DNA from 3 places in the Bacillus sp. N6 genome. Region 1 is predicted to be linked to each of the others. Evidence: riboswitches for the same ligand, from Rfam matches in the RefSeq annotation. Region 1 holds a riboswitch; each other region holds the start of a gene.
The links. Region 1 has a riboswitch for thiamine pyrophosphate ahead of ACUXVC_RS24200 (energy-coupled thiamine transporter ThiT). Riboswitches for the same ligand answer to the same signal wherever they lie in the genome.
Positions count from the first base shown of each region.

Region 2: linked by a shared signal. The riboswitch ahead of tenA (thiaminase II) and the one ahead of ACUXVC_RS24200 (energy-coupled thiamine transporter ThiT) in region 1 are both predicted to bind thiamine pyrophosphate.
Region 3: linked by a shared signal. The riboswitch ahead of thiM (hydroxyethylthiazole kinase) and the one ahead of ACUXVC_RS24200 (energy-coupled thiamine transporter ThiT) in region 1 are both predicted to bind thiamine pyrophosphate.

Region 1 covers NZ_CM127843.1:4,683,709-4,687,980, reverse strand. Annotated here, with positions in the region: gene ACUXVC_RS24205 (sensor histidine kinase) at 1-1,042, shown strand, start outside; gene ACUXVC_RS24200 (energy-coupled thiamine transporter ThiT) at 1,250-1,921, opposite strand; TPP riboswitch at 2,008-2,109, opposite strand; gene ACUXVC_RS24195 (FeoA family protein) at 2,304-2,531, shown strand; gene feoB (ferrous iron transport protein B) at 2,528-4,272, shown strand, end outside.
Region 2 covers NZ_CM127843.1:2,565,296-2,569,567, reverse strand. Annotated here, with positions in the region: gene ACUXVC_RS13125 (DUF3937 domain-containing protein) at 383-646, opposite strand; gene tenA (thiaminase II) at 1,044-1,733, opposite strand; TPP riboswitch at 1,861-1,966, opposite strand; gene ACUXVC_RS13115 (D-alanine--D-alanine ligase) at 2,040-2,954, opposite strand; gene pdxR (MocR-like pyridoxine biosynthesis transcription factor PdxR) at 2,959-4,272, opposite strand, start outside.
Region 3 covers NZ_CM127843.1:414,370-418,641, forward strand. Annotated here, with positions in the region: gene topB (DNA topoisomerase III) at 1-1,551, opposite strand, end outside; TPP riboswitch at 1,761-1,873, shown strand; gene thiM (hydroxyethylthiazole kinase) at 1,946-2,755, shown strand; gene thiE (thiamine phosphate synthase) at 2,770-3,429, shown strand; gene ACUXVC_RS02175 (anaerobic C4-dicarboxylate transporter family protein) at 3,545-4,272, opposite strand, start outside.

The DNA of each region.
Region 1 (4,272 bases):
AAAATATAAATTATTAATGAAACCAATAAAAGAAAAAGATGGATCAGTAACATATATTTATGCGATGGCTTCTTTACAGCCCGTAGATGAAGCTGTACAAATGGTGCAAGATTATTACATCTATATCATTGCATTTGTAGTCGTTCTTATTTTTTTAGCTTCGTTTTATTATTCAAAACAAATTGCAAAACCATTATTAAAAATAAATGATACGACGAAGAAAATAGCACAATTAGATTTTACAGAAAAAATACCGATTACTTCAAAAGATGAAATTGGAGATTTATCGAAAAATATTAATGTGCTATCAAATAAACTCCATTCGCATATTGGGCAGTTAGAAGAAGATATTGAAAAGGAAAGAAAGTTAGAAAAGACGCGAAAAGAATTCATTTCTGGTGTTTCACATGAATTAAAAACACCGCTAAGTATTATGAAAAGCTGTATTTCTATTTTAAAAGACGGGGTAGCTGAGCATAAAAAGGATTATTATTTTCAGGCGATGGAGAGAGAAGTAGACAAAATGGATACGTTAATTTTGGATATGCTTGAGTTAGCTAAATTTGAATCTGGTACATATAAAATGAAAAAGGATTCGTTTTATATTGATACAGTAATTGAAGACATATGTGAACATCTATCTGTGGAAATAGAGAAAAAAGAGCTTCGTGTTCATAAAAATATATGTTCATTTGAAGTGATTGCAAATCAAGGCCGGATTGAACAAGTCATCGTGAATTTCATTACGAATGCCATACGTTATACACCAAATAAAGAAGATATTATTATTTCTACAATAGATGAGAAGGATCGTATAAAAGTGTGCATTGAAAATAAAGGTACTCACATTGAAGAAGAACAATTAGATAAAATTTGGGATCGTTTTTATCGAGTGGATACAGCTCGTCAGCGTTCACAAGGTGGGACGGGGCTTGGGCTTGCCATTTCAAAGAATATTTTAGAACTACATGATACTGAATATGGGGCAGGAAATACAGAAGATGGTGTGTTATTTTATTTCTATTTACCGAAAAAAGCGTAGAAAATATAATCTACGTTTTTTTAAATTATTTTCATATTATCTTTACCTAATCTTTATTTTTAATCAGTATAATTTGTTTAGAATATGAGGTTATGTAAGGAGTCGATGAACCGTGCATAGCAATTGGCTAAGTATAATGGTATTTATTTTCTTTTGCGCATTTATTGTATTTTTAATTAATATTACGATATGAAAAAAGAGCGCTCATTAAGCGCCCTTTTTTTGTGTATTCATTTGATAAGCACTGATGCTTTTGAATAAGCGTGGTGAAGTGATAAATAAAAATATAAGTAAAACGGTACATAGAATATAGGAACCAATCATTGTACTACCGTTAAATATTAAAGAATATAGGAAAGCCGATTGGCCTTTTGGTGCATATTGTCCCCAGAAAATGATACCAGCGATAAAGTGACAGAAGTAACGAGCTAGACTACCGATAAAAGTAGCGACGATAATGTATCCAATTACTTTCTTTCCTTGGTTTGGTTTTGATGAAGGTTTGTCTTTACGGCTACCTAAATTTGATTGTTCTTCGCTATTTTCATTTGACGCTAAAAGCGCCTTTTGAATTGGACGATAGAATAAACCAGCAAATCCAATGAATGCGAAAGCAACAAAGTATTCAATTAATACTTGAATTGGTGTGACGATAATGGCATCGCCTACGACAATTTGTAATAATCCCCAAATTAAGCCTCCTAAGAAAGCCATTTTGAAGCCCCAGCGGTATGCGATAATAAAAATAGGAATCATAGCAAATGAAATGGAACCGCCTGTTGCTGATATTTTGATTGAAAGTGGTAAAATGTCGATGACCAAGGCGAAGGCTGCAAGAATAGCAGATTCGATCATCGCTTGTAAATTGGTGTTACGCATGTTGTCTCCCCCTAAATCCAAGTTGTACAAAAAAGAATAGATATCATAGGAGGATACGAAATACGTAAATAAAAATGAGGTATGTATTTCGGGCGTTTGCACAATCCCTGCGTTAGCATTAACTAACAGGTTCGAAGGGTCGGAACGAAGTGTTCCCTCTCAGCGGCATGGCTCCCCCAGTGATAACGAGATTCTTTATTTGCTATTGTTTATTGTAAGCGAAATGGATGAGAATGGCAAACAAATGCTGTATGACAATAATTGAAATAGAATTGTAGCGAAATGTTAATAAATATGAAGCAAAAGGGTATAGTACAAGAGAAATTGGGTGTGGTATAATTTTTTTGAAAATAATTATCATTCTCTTCTGAGGGGGAAGGTTATGAGCTTAGTAGATATTAAAATTGGAGAGAAAGTGTTAGTAAAAAGTATTCAGTCTTTAGATCAGCTATTAAAGCGTAGACTAGCTGCTTTCGGTCTTGCGGAAGGAAGCGAACTTCGCTTGAAACAGAAAGCGATGTTCAAAGGTCCTTGTACATTGGAGTGTCGTGGACAGTTAATTAGTATTCGTCATTGTGACGCGAAAATGATAAAGGTGGAATTAGCGTGAATAAGGTAGCTTTGCTAGGGAATCCGAATACAGGGAAGACATCATTATTTAATGCACTTACTGGTTCTTATGAATACGTAGGAAACTGGAGCGGTGTAACAGTAGAAAAAAAGGTTGGTAAATTAAAAGATAGACAAGGAACATTAATTGATTTACCAGGTGTGTATGATTTAAATCCAGTTTCACGTGATGAAGGTGTTGTAACAAACTTTCTATTAACAGAAGAATTTAATCATATGTTAAATATTGTAGATTCTTCGCAGTTTGAGAGAAATATGCATTTAACGTTGCAATTACTTGAATTTGGTAAGCCGGTCTCAATTGGTTTAAATATGGTTGATGTGGCGAAGCAAAGAGGAATTGTCATTGATGTAAAACGATTATCAGAACTATTAGGTGTAACAGTCGTTCCTGTCGTTGCAAGAAGTGGAAAAGGTTGTGAAGAACTACTTGCGACTCTTAAAGAAAATGACAAAAAGGAGAAAAAGCCATTCCTTATTTCATATGGTGTACAAATGGATGAAGGAATTGGAGAAGTAATTGCTCTTTTAGAGACAGCGAATTATGAGCATCCGAGATGGTTAGCACTTCAATTTTTAAGCAATAACGAAGTAGTAGAAAAAGAAATGAAAGCATTACCAATTTATAAGGAACTCATAGCCATTCGATCTCGCTTAGAAGGAAAACTTGATTGTACGTTAGAAGAGCACATTTACAAAACTCGTGAAGCGTATATTGAAAAGTTAAAAACAAATGTTATGAAGCATGAGAAAGAAGGAAAAATTCCTTTTTCAGAAAAAATTGATAGATTAATTACACATAAAATTTTAGGACTTCCAATCTTTTTAGCAGTTATGTTTTTTATTTTTCAGGTTACGTTTACGTGGATTGGTACACCTTTATCGGATATGTTAGATGAGTTTTTTGGTGGTCAGCTTACGGATTGGGTGACGGCTGGACTTACAAGTATTGGAGCTTCTGATTTTATTCAAGCACTCGTTACAGAAGGTATTATTGCCGGTGTTGGTGCTGTATTAGTATTCGTACCACAAATCTTTGCACTATTCTTTTTCATTTCATTATTAGAAGACTCAGGATATATGGCGCGAATTGCAGTTGTTATGGATAGAATTATGGAGTTCTTTGGCTTAAACGGTAAAGCTTTTATTCCGATGATTATCGGTTTTGGATGTAACGTTCCGGGTATTATGGCAGCGAGAACGATTGAACAGGAGAAAGAGCGCTTACTTACAATTTTAGTAACACCGTTTATGTCTTGTTCAGCACGATTACCTGTATATGCATTATTTGCGGGCGTATTCTTCCCTAATAGTCAGGCGACTGTTGTATTTTCTTTATATGTCGCAGGTATTGTTCTTGCGTTATTAGTTACAAAAATTATGTCTCTTACGATTTTGAAAGCAGAAAAATCTATTTTCGTAATTGAACTACCGCCTTATCGTGTGCCACAAGCGAAAACGTTATGGCTGAGCACGTGGGAGAAAGGAAAGGGATTTGTTCGTAAAGCTGGTACATTCATCTTTGGTGGTTCGGTTGTTATTTGGTTATTAAATTATGCAGGTCCATCAGGATTTGGCGTTGATATGGGAGATAGCTACTTAGCGATGATTGGTGGATTTATCGCACCATTATTTGCACCGCTCGGCTTTGGAACGTGGCAAGCTGCGGCATCCCTTTTAACAGGATTTTTAGCGAAAGAAGTTGTCGTTTCTACAATGGC
Region 2 (4,272 bases), 2.1 Mb from region 1:
GGCTCATTTTTATAAAGTGAAACTTTAATCAGTGGGGGGGAGTTCATCCCCCGCTGATTATTAGCCCTCACCAATCAGGCTTTTACGAACAGCCCGTTAATGCGGGATAAATAAAAATTAAAAAATATGAATTCTAGCGTCATATCTTCATACCTACTAAATTCAATTAATTTCTCAATAATTATGTTGCCATATCCTATATATTTTCGTCTGCCGCTTAGATTTTTCTGTACTGTAAATGCCTTTCGCTATAACACCTCCAAGTAACCGGTTTCTATGACGGATAAGAAATTCCTACAAAGAAAAAAGCCCTTATTAGGGCTTTTCATTCTATTTCTCCAGCAAAACTCTCTATGAAATTCCTAATAGAAAAAAGACACACTTAGATTGATGCGTCTTTTTGTGATGCCTCTTTTGTGAAATCATATAAAGCAATTGCGCCTAAAAGAACAAGTATACCTTGAGGAACATCTAGCAAAATAGTTTTCCAAATTTCTGGAATTACCCATTTAATATCTGCTGCTGTTTCAAGATATGTTTGGAAATAGCTGATTGTAAAATTAATTATCCCTAAAAATACAAACAACGATAAACCAAATCGAATTAATTTCTTATTTGTAAACATATAACACCTCTCAAAATTCATTGGATATTCCTGCTTTTGCTTCTTTATATTTCCATATCTTTATATCTAATTTTAACACATAAAGAACTCAAAAAAATACGATATGCATATTTGCATATCGTATTAACAACACTCCATGATAATTTAGAAATTCCTGCAAAGAAAAAACAACTCCGTTACAGCTAACAGCTCGGGTTTCTTTTCTTATTTAACTTCATACCACCAACATTTACGTTCTTTGATTGTAAAATAAATGTGACAGAAGTTTATCCAGTTATTGCGTAGACAAGTAAATGAGCTAAATTATCGATATTTTATTTCGCCATATCCGTAGCACTAATGACTTTACGCAAATTTGACAAGAAAAAATATATAGATAGGTATGATCCATACCTATCTATAACATTATTTCTATTCTTTATCCAATTACGTCTTTTACGTCTGTATCCACTGGCCACTTTTCTAATGTATAAGCCATTTTCCAAAATGAATATTCATATTGACTGCTAATAATAAAATGCTGTTTCATACGTTTGCGGTCTACCTCTGTTACTTTTTCAGCGATAGTATCTAAACGTGTAATTTGTTCTTCAACTAGCGTACGGAACCAATCAGATCCATAAGCAGAAATCCATTCGTTATAAATTGGCTCTTCCGGCTGGCACTCTTTTAAGCGTTCGCCAATTTCATAATACAACCAATAGCAAGGTAAAATTGCTGCAATGATATCTCCTAAATGCCCTTCATACGCAGCACGATACATATGTGAAGTATACGCATATGCAGTTGGCGCAGGAATAAAATTATCTTTTTCTTCTTTTGTTATCCCTAGCTTTTTAGCAAAATTCTCATGTAAAGATAACTCGGCCTCATATGTATTTTGAGCATGATGTGCCATACGAGCTGTCGTCTCTAATTCAAGAGCTTTTGCAGCTCCTAAAGTTTGTACTCTAGCAAAATGACTCAAATAATATGAATCTTGAAGCACATAATAGCGAAAACTAGCTAAATCTAATGTTCCTTCACCAAGTTTTTTTACAAAAGGATGGTTAAAACTCGCTTCCCAAATTGAATCTACTTCTTTACGTAATGATTGTGAAAAAGTCATTTAAATCCCTCCAATAATGTATAAAATATAAGTATTTATCCACAATTATTAAAGCTGTAAAATAAAAAAACTTTCTTTACAGGCGTAAAGAAAGTGAAATTGACAGTATTTATTTACTCATTAAATAGCAACGTCTTTCCCACTTCCCTACGCTGGCATTAACCAGATCAGGTACTAAGAGTCTCAAAATCACATTTGATCTCAGCCTATAAAAGGCCCCCCTAGTGGATAAATATTTTGTTTTTATAATGTATTCATCATAGCATACTTCGTGAAACTGTCAAAAGAATTAGTTATATAATCTCCTTAAAACCCTTCTTCATTTCTAACTTTTAATGATGTTTCAATAATCATATCTAATAGTTTGCTATAACTAATTCCCGCTGCTTCTGCACTTTTGGGCAATAGGCTTGATTGTGTCATCCCTGGTAATGTATTAATTTCCATTACATATGGAATTCCGTCCTTCACCATCATATCAACTCTTGCATAAACACTACATTTTAATGCTTTATAACAAGTCAGTGAAGCTTTATTTACACGTTCATTAATTTCTGCTGGAAGTTCGATAACTTCCTCAACTGTACTAGTATCATCATATTTTGCATTGTAATCAAAGAACTCGGCTGCATGTCGAATTGAAACTATAGGTAACTGTTTTCCATCCAGAATAGAACATGTAATTTCATCACCTTTTATATACTTCTCAATTACTACTTCAGAATCCCATTCGAATACAGTTTCTAGCATTGAGATCAATTCATTTTTATTGTAAACGATTTTCACCCCGACACTCGATCCGCCAGAGTTTGGTTTTACCACTAATGGAAATCCTAACTTATCTAACTCATCCAGATTTAGATCCTCCATTTTTGTAAGTTCAATCCAATCTGGTGTTTCTACACCTTCATAACGTAAAATCTTTTTCGAAATATTTTTATCCATACATATACTGCTAGATAACATATTACTTCCGCTATAAGGAATCCCTAAACTCTCCAGTGTTCCTTGAACTGTCCCATCTTCTCCGTATTTTCCGTGTAATGCGAGCAATGCAAAGTCAATGTCTTTCGCTTTTTCAATTAAATCCATTTTTTCGTTTAATGTAATTGGAACTATTTCATACTTATTTTTATCTAAATGAGCAATCATTTCATTCCCCGTCATAATTGAAACTTGTTTTTCAGACGATACCCCGCCCATAATAACACCGATTTTCATTTTCTCAACTCCAATTTTCATTTTTTAATGTATCACCAATTATTTTAATTCCCCGAACTATTTCTTCTTCTTTCAAGCGCGAAAACCCTAATCGGAAAGTGTTCGCTCCTTCTCCATCAGAGTAAAAAACATCTCCAGGTGAAAACGTAACGCCTTTCTCATAACACTTTTGTAAAAGTGTGCGGGCGTTCATATGCTCTTCTAGCTCTATAAATAAATGAAGTCCACCATCTCCAGTCATTCTTTTAAAAGGAATGTACTGGTTACATGCCCCGACAGCTAACTCATATTTTTTCTTATAAACAGATCTTGCCTTTTTTAAATATTTTTCAAAGTATCCCTCATGTAAATATTGAAACAGAACAGCTTGATCTAGCGTAGATGTGTGAATCGTTCTTGCTCTTTTTACGCTTTCTAAATAATGAATCAGCTCTTTATCTGCAATAATCCAGCCTACACGTAAACCAGGGAAAAGCACCTTTGAAAAGCTACTAATATAAATCACATTATTGCCAGCTCCCGCAAAAGTTAATAATGGAGCTAAATGTGAACCTGAATAACGTAATTCTTCATTAAATCCGTCCTCTATAATAGGAACCTTGTATTTTGAGAATAACCTCATCAATTCCGTTCTTTTCTCTGAACTCGTAACAATACCGGTTGGATTATGATAAGAAGGAATTAAATAAGCAAAATCAAAATCTTTTTCACGCAAACTTTTTTCAACTTCATTCGTATCAATACCATCCTCATGCATATCAATCCCATGAACTTCAAGTCCATGTAAACGGAAAAGCTTAAGTGCAGCATGGTGAGTTGGATTCTCACAAATGACACGACCGGATTTTTTTGATAAAGAAGAGAGTACAATATCCAATCCTTCTGTAAATCCATTTGTAATTAGAATATCTTTATTCGAAATGTCTACACCTTTCATTTCCATGTAATGAAGTAAATAATTCATTAACGGTCTATATCCCTTTGCATATCCGTAGTTCAATACGATGTCCCCTTCAATGGACATACGAGTAAGAAAAGCTCTTTTGAAATTTTCAACATCAAATAGCTTCTCATCCGGGGCTATACTATTAAAAACAATCATTCCCTTTTCCCAACGAACACCATGTTTCATTAAATCTAATTCGTCCGCTAATGCGGTCACTGTATTAAGTTTATTTTTCCAATCTATTTCAACAGACGAAGTATTAGATATATCCACCTTCGCAACAAAGTTCCCTTTTCCTTTAACTGCATAAATGAGTCCTTCTTGCTCTAAATCTGCATAAGCAGCGAGTACAGTGTTTCTACTCACACTTAG
Region 3 (4,272 bases), 1.1 Mb from region 1:
CGCTACAGTACCTAATCCACCAGTCGATTTTAATGTATCAGCAAGTTGTTTATTTTGCGTATCCATATATTTTGTAGGATTCTCCATTGCTGAAAGTAAAGTTGCTTCATTAAAGCGTGCAGGTGCTTTCGTTTGGCCTGATGTTTGCATAATTAACTTTACAGTTAATGTATCGCCCTTTTCAATGCGAGGAAGAAGCTGCTCTTTTACGTCATCAGTTACATCATCGTCTTCAAATCGATTTTCGTATACTTCCTTCCAACCAGCATGTAAAATCGTTTTTCCGCGTGCAATGAACGTTTCACTACCAACTTTAGTACGTAATGTTAGTTGCTCGTATTCGAATGCTGGGAATAAAACAGCTAAGAAACGTTTTACAACTAAATCATAAATTTTGCGTTCTTTATCTGTGAATGCTGAGAAGTTAACGTATCCTTCTGTTGGAATAATCGCATGATGATCGCTTACTTTACTATCATCAACAAATGATTTGTTAGGTTTGATAGGCTTTTGTAATACTTTATGTGCGAAGGGACGGTATTCTCCAATACCACATGCTTTTAGACGTTCTGGAAGTGTTCCAACGATATCAGATGAAATGTAGCGTGAATCTGTACGAGGGTACGTTAGCACTTTATGCTGTTCATACAATTTCTGCATAATATTTAATGTTTCTTTAGCAGAGTAACCGAACTTTTTATTTGCATCACGTTGCAATTCAGTTAAATCGTAAAGACCAGGAGAGAATGACTTCTTCTGTTTCTTATCAATTTCCACAACAGTAGCATGTTGTTTATCTAAACTTTTTACAATACCATCAATTTTTTCTTTATTAAAACTACGGCTATTGCCATTTGCATCTTGCCAAGTAAGTTTGAGTTTCTCCATCGTTTGAGCTTCGATGCCGTAGTAAGTTTGAGCTTTGAAGTTCTTTATTTCATCCTCACGACTAGCAATCATAGCAACAGTAGGGGTTTGTACACGGCCGCAATTTAACTGGGCATTAAAGCGAGTCGTTAAAGCACGAGTTGCATTAAGACCGATATACCAGTCAGCTTCTGAACGCGCAACTGCTGAAGCGTATAAATTGTCATAGGCTTTACCTGGTTTTAAATTTGCAAAACCATCTTTAATTGCTTTATCGGTTACAGAAGAAATCCATAAACGTTTGATTGGTTTATTTAGCTTAACTTTATCGATAATCCAGCGTGCGACTAATTCCCCTTCACGTCCAGCGTCTGTTGCTACAATAATTTCATTTACATCTTTTCTAAGTAGCTGACTTTTTACAGCATTAAATTGTTTACCAGTTTGTTTAATAACCGTTAATTTTAAACGCTCAGGTAGCATCGGTAAATCTTCTAAATTCCACTTTTTATATTTCACATCATAACTTTCTGGATCTGCTAATGTAACGAGATGACCTAAAGCCCAAGTTACAATATATTTATTACCCTCAAGATAGCCGTTTCCTTTTTTATCACACTTCAGTACACGAGCAATATCTCGTGCAACGGAAGGTTTTTCAGCGATTACAACGCTTTTTGACATATTAAAAACATCCTTTCAAATTTCCATAAGTTAAATATAGCATACATCTTCTTGAGATTCAGTTTCGCTCCATATTTGAGTTGTTTTTAATGGAGTGAACAAAATCCCAACTGATTAAAGTTTCACTTTATCAGTTGCTTCTATATTAAATAGAAAAGTAAAGAACTTGTTATTTTACTAGAATAAGAGTAGACTTTGAAGTAGATGAATAAGAAACACATGGGAGTTTGTGGATACAAACTGAGAGTATGGCTACTAGTCCGTCATTGACCATTTGAACCTGTTGGATAATGCCAGCGTAGGGAGAGTGTAAAAGCACATGTTCAGGCACTTTGCGTACGCGCAAAGTGTCTTTTTGTGTATCTCCCATCATTATAGTTAGGAGATGAAAAGGATGAATATGAAAGAAATTAGTAAAGTAGTGGATTTGGTGAGAGAATCTAATCCGCTCGTTCATAATATTACAAATGTTGTTGTAACAAATTTTACTGCTAACGGTTTGTTGGCACTTGGGGCATCGCCTGTAATGGCGTATGCAAAAGAAGAAGTAGCAGAAATGGCTAGCATTGCTGGAGCGTTAGTATTAAATATGGGGACACTTCGTCCTGAAGAAGTAGAAGCGATGCTACTCGCGGGTAAATCAGCAAATACGAACAATGTGCCAGTACTATTTGATCCAGTTGGTGCAGGAGCAACTTCGTATCGAACAGAAGTTGCGAGACATATTCCGGCTGAAATCGATTTAGCAATTATCCGCGGAAATGCAGCTGAAATAGCAAATGTTATTAATGAGAAATGGGAAATTAAAGGGGTAGACGCTGGTACTGGAAATGGCAATGTTGTAAGTATTGCAAGGCAGACAGCAGACGAACTAAATACAGTTGCGGTCATTACTGGAAAAGAAGATGTTGTTACAGATGGAGAGAGAACTATTGTTATTCGAAACGGTCACCCTATTTTAACGAAAGTTACGGGAACAGGTTGTTTACTAACTTCTGTAATAGGAGCATTTGTAGCAGTGGAAAAAGATTATGTAAAAGCAGCAGTAGCAGCATTAACGTTTTATGGTGTAGCTTCGGAACTGGCAGCTGCTAAGACCGTGGAAAAGGGACCTGGTAGTTTCCAAATTGAATTTTTAAATCAGTTAGCGAATACTACTGCTGGTGATATTGAGAAGTATGGAAAGATTGAGGAGTTAGAGTAAGGGGGATGAAACACATGATGCGCATTGAAACAAAGAAGATGTCTAAGTTATTACAAGTGTATTTTATTATGGGAAGTAATAACTGCACGAGGGATCCTTTAGCTGTATTGAAAGAAGCGTTAGATGGTGGAGTGACACTTTTTCAGTTTCGCGAGAAGGGGGAAGGTTCTTTAATCGGAGAAGATAGAGTGCGCTTTGCAAAAGAATTGCAGACGCTTTGTAAGGAATATAGTGTTCCTTTCATTGTAAATGATGATGTAGAATTAGCCATTGAATTAGATGCAGATGGTGTTCATGTAGGACAAGATGATGAAGGAATTACATCTGTTCGTGAAAAAATGGGAGATAAAATTATCGGCGTATCTGCTCATACAATTGAAGAAGCACGCTTTGCAATCGAAAATGGAGCAGATTATTTAGGCGTTGGACCTATTTTCACAACGAGTACGAAAAAAGATACGAAAGCGGTTCAAGGAACGAAAGGATTAGCTTATTTTAGAGAACAAGGAATTACAGTGCCAATCGTTGGTATTGGTGGGATTACAATTGAAAATACAGCAGCAGTTATAGAAGCGGGTGCGGACGGTGTTTCAGTTATTTCAGCAATTAGTTTAGCTGAATCTGCGTATGAAAGTACGAGAAAATTAGCTGAAGAAGTAAAGAGAAGTTTGTAGGGAAGGACGTGTAGTATTTTAAGTGCTACATGGAGAAATGGACTGCCCCAAATTTTAAACAAACGTTTGATTAAAAAAGCACAAACCTTTTTAAATAAGGGTTTGTGCTTTTTCTTTAAAACATAATAGAAATTAAAAGCATTCCAATGCCGATAGAAGTAAATGTTGCGATTAAACCTGGAATCATAAAGCTATGATTTAATACGTATTTACCGATACCTGTTGTACCAGTACGGTCAAAGTTAATGGCAGCAACGATTGTTCCATAGTTTGGAATGAAGAAATATCCGTTTACTGCAGGGAACATTGCAATCAGTAGTGCTGGTGGAATACCAAGGGATAGTCCAAGTGGCATTAAGGCACGTACTGTTGCTGCTTGGCTGTACAGTAAAATAGATAGAATGAATAGCGCGATGGCAAATAGCCAAGGTGCACTTGTTACTAAATGCTGAATGGATCCTTGAATCATATTTAAGTTTCCGTTAAAGAAAGTATCTCCCATCCAAGCGATACCGAAAATAGCAACAACTGCTGTTGCCCCTGCTTTAAAGACGTTACCAGACACAATGCTTTCTACATTTGGTTTACAGAAAATAATAATAAGAGCCGCGATAGTTAACATGACCATCTCAATTGTGTTCGGCATGGAAAGGCGAGCTAACTTCCCATCAACTATCCATCCTGGACGAAGTGCTTCAAATGAACCAAGAAGTACAACAAGGAAGGTTCCTACAAGGAAAAGGATAACTGATAATTTTGCGCCCTTTACACCTACAAATTCTTTTTTCTCTTCAAGCTTAGGAATCATTCCTTCTTTTAATCGTTTTAAGTATTCAGGGTCCT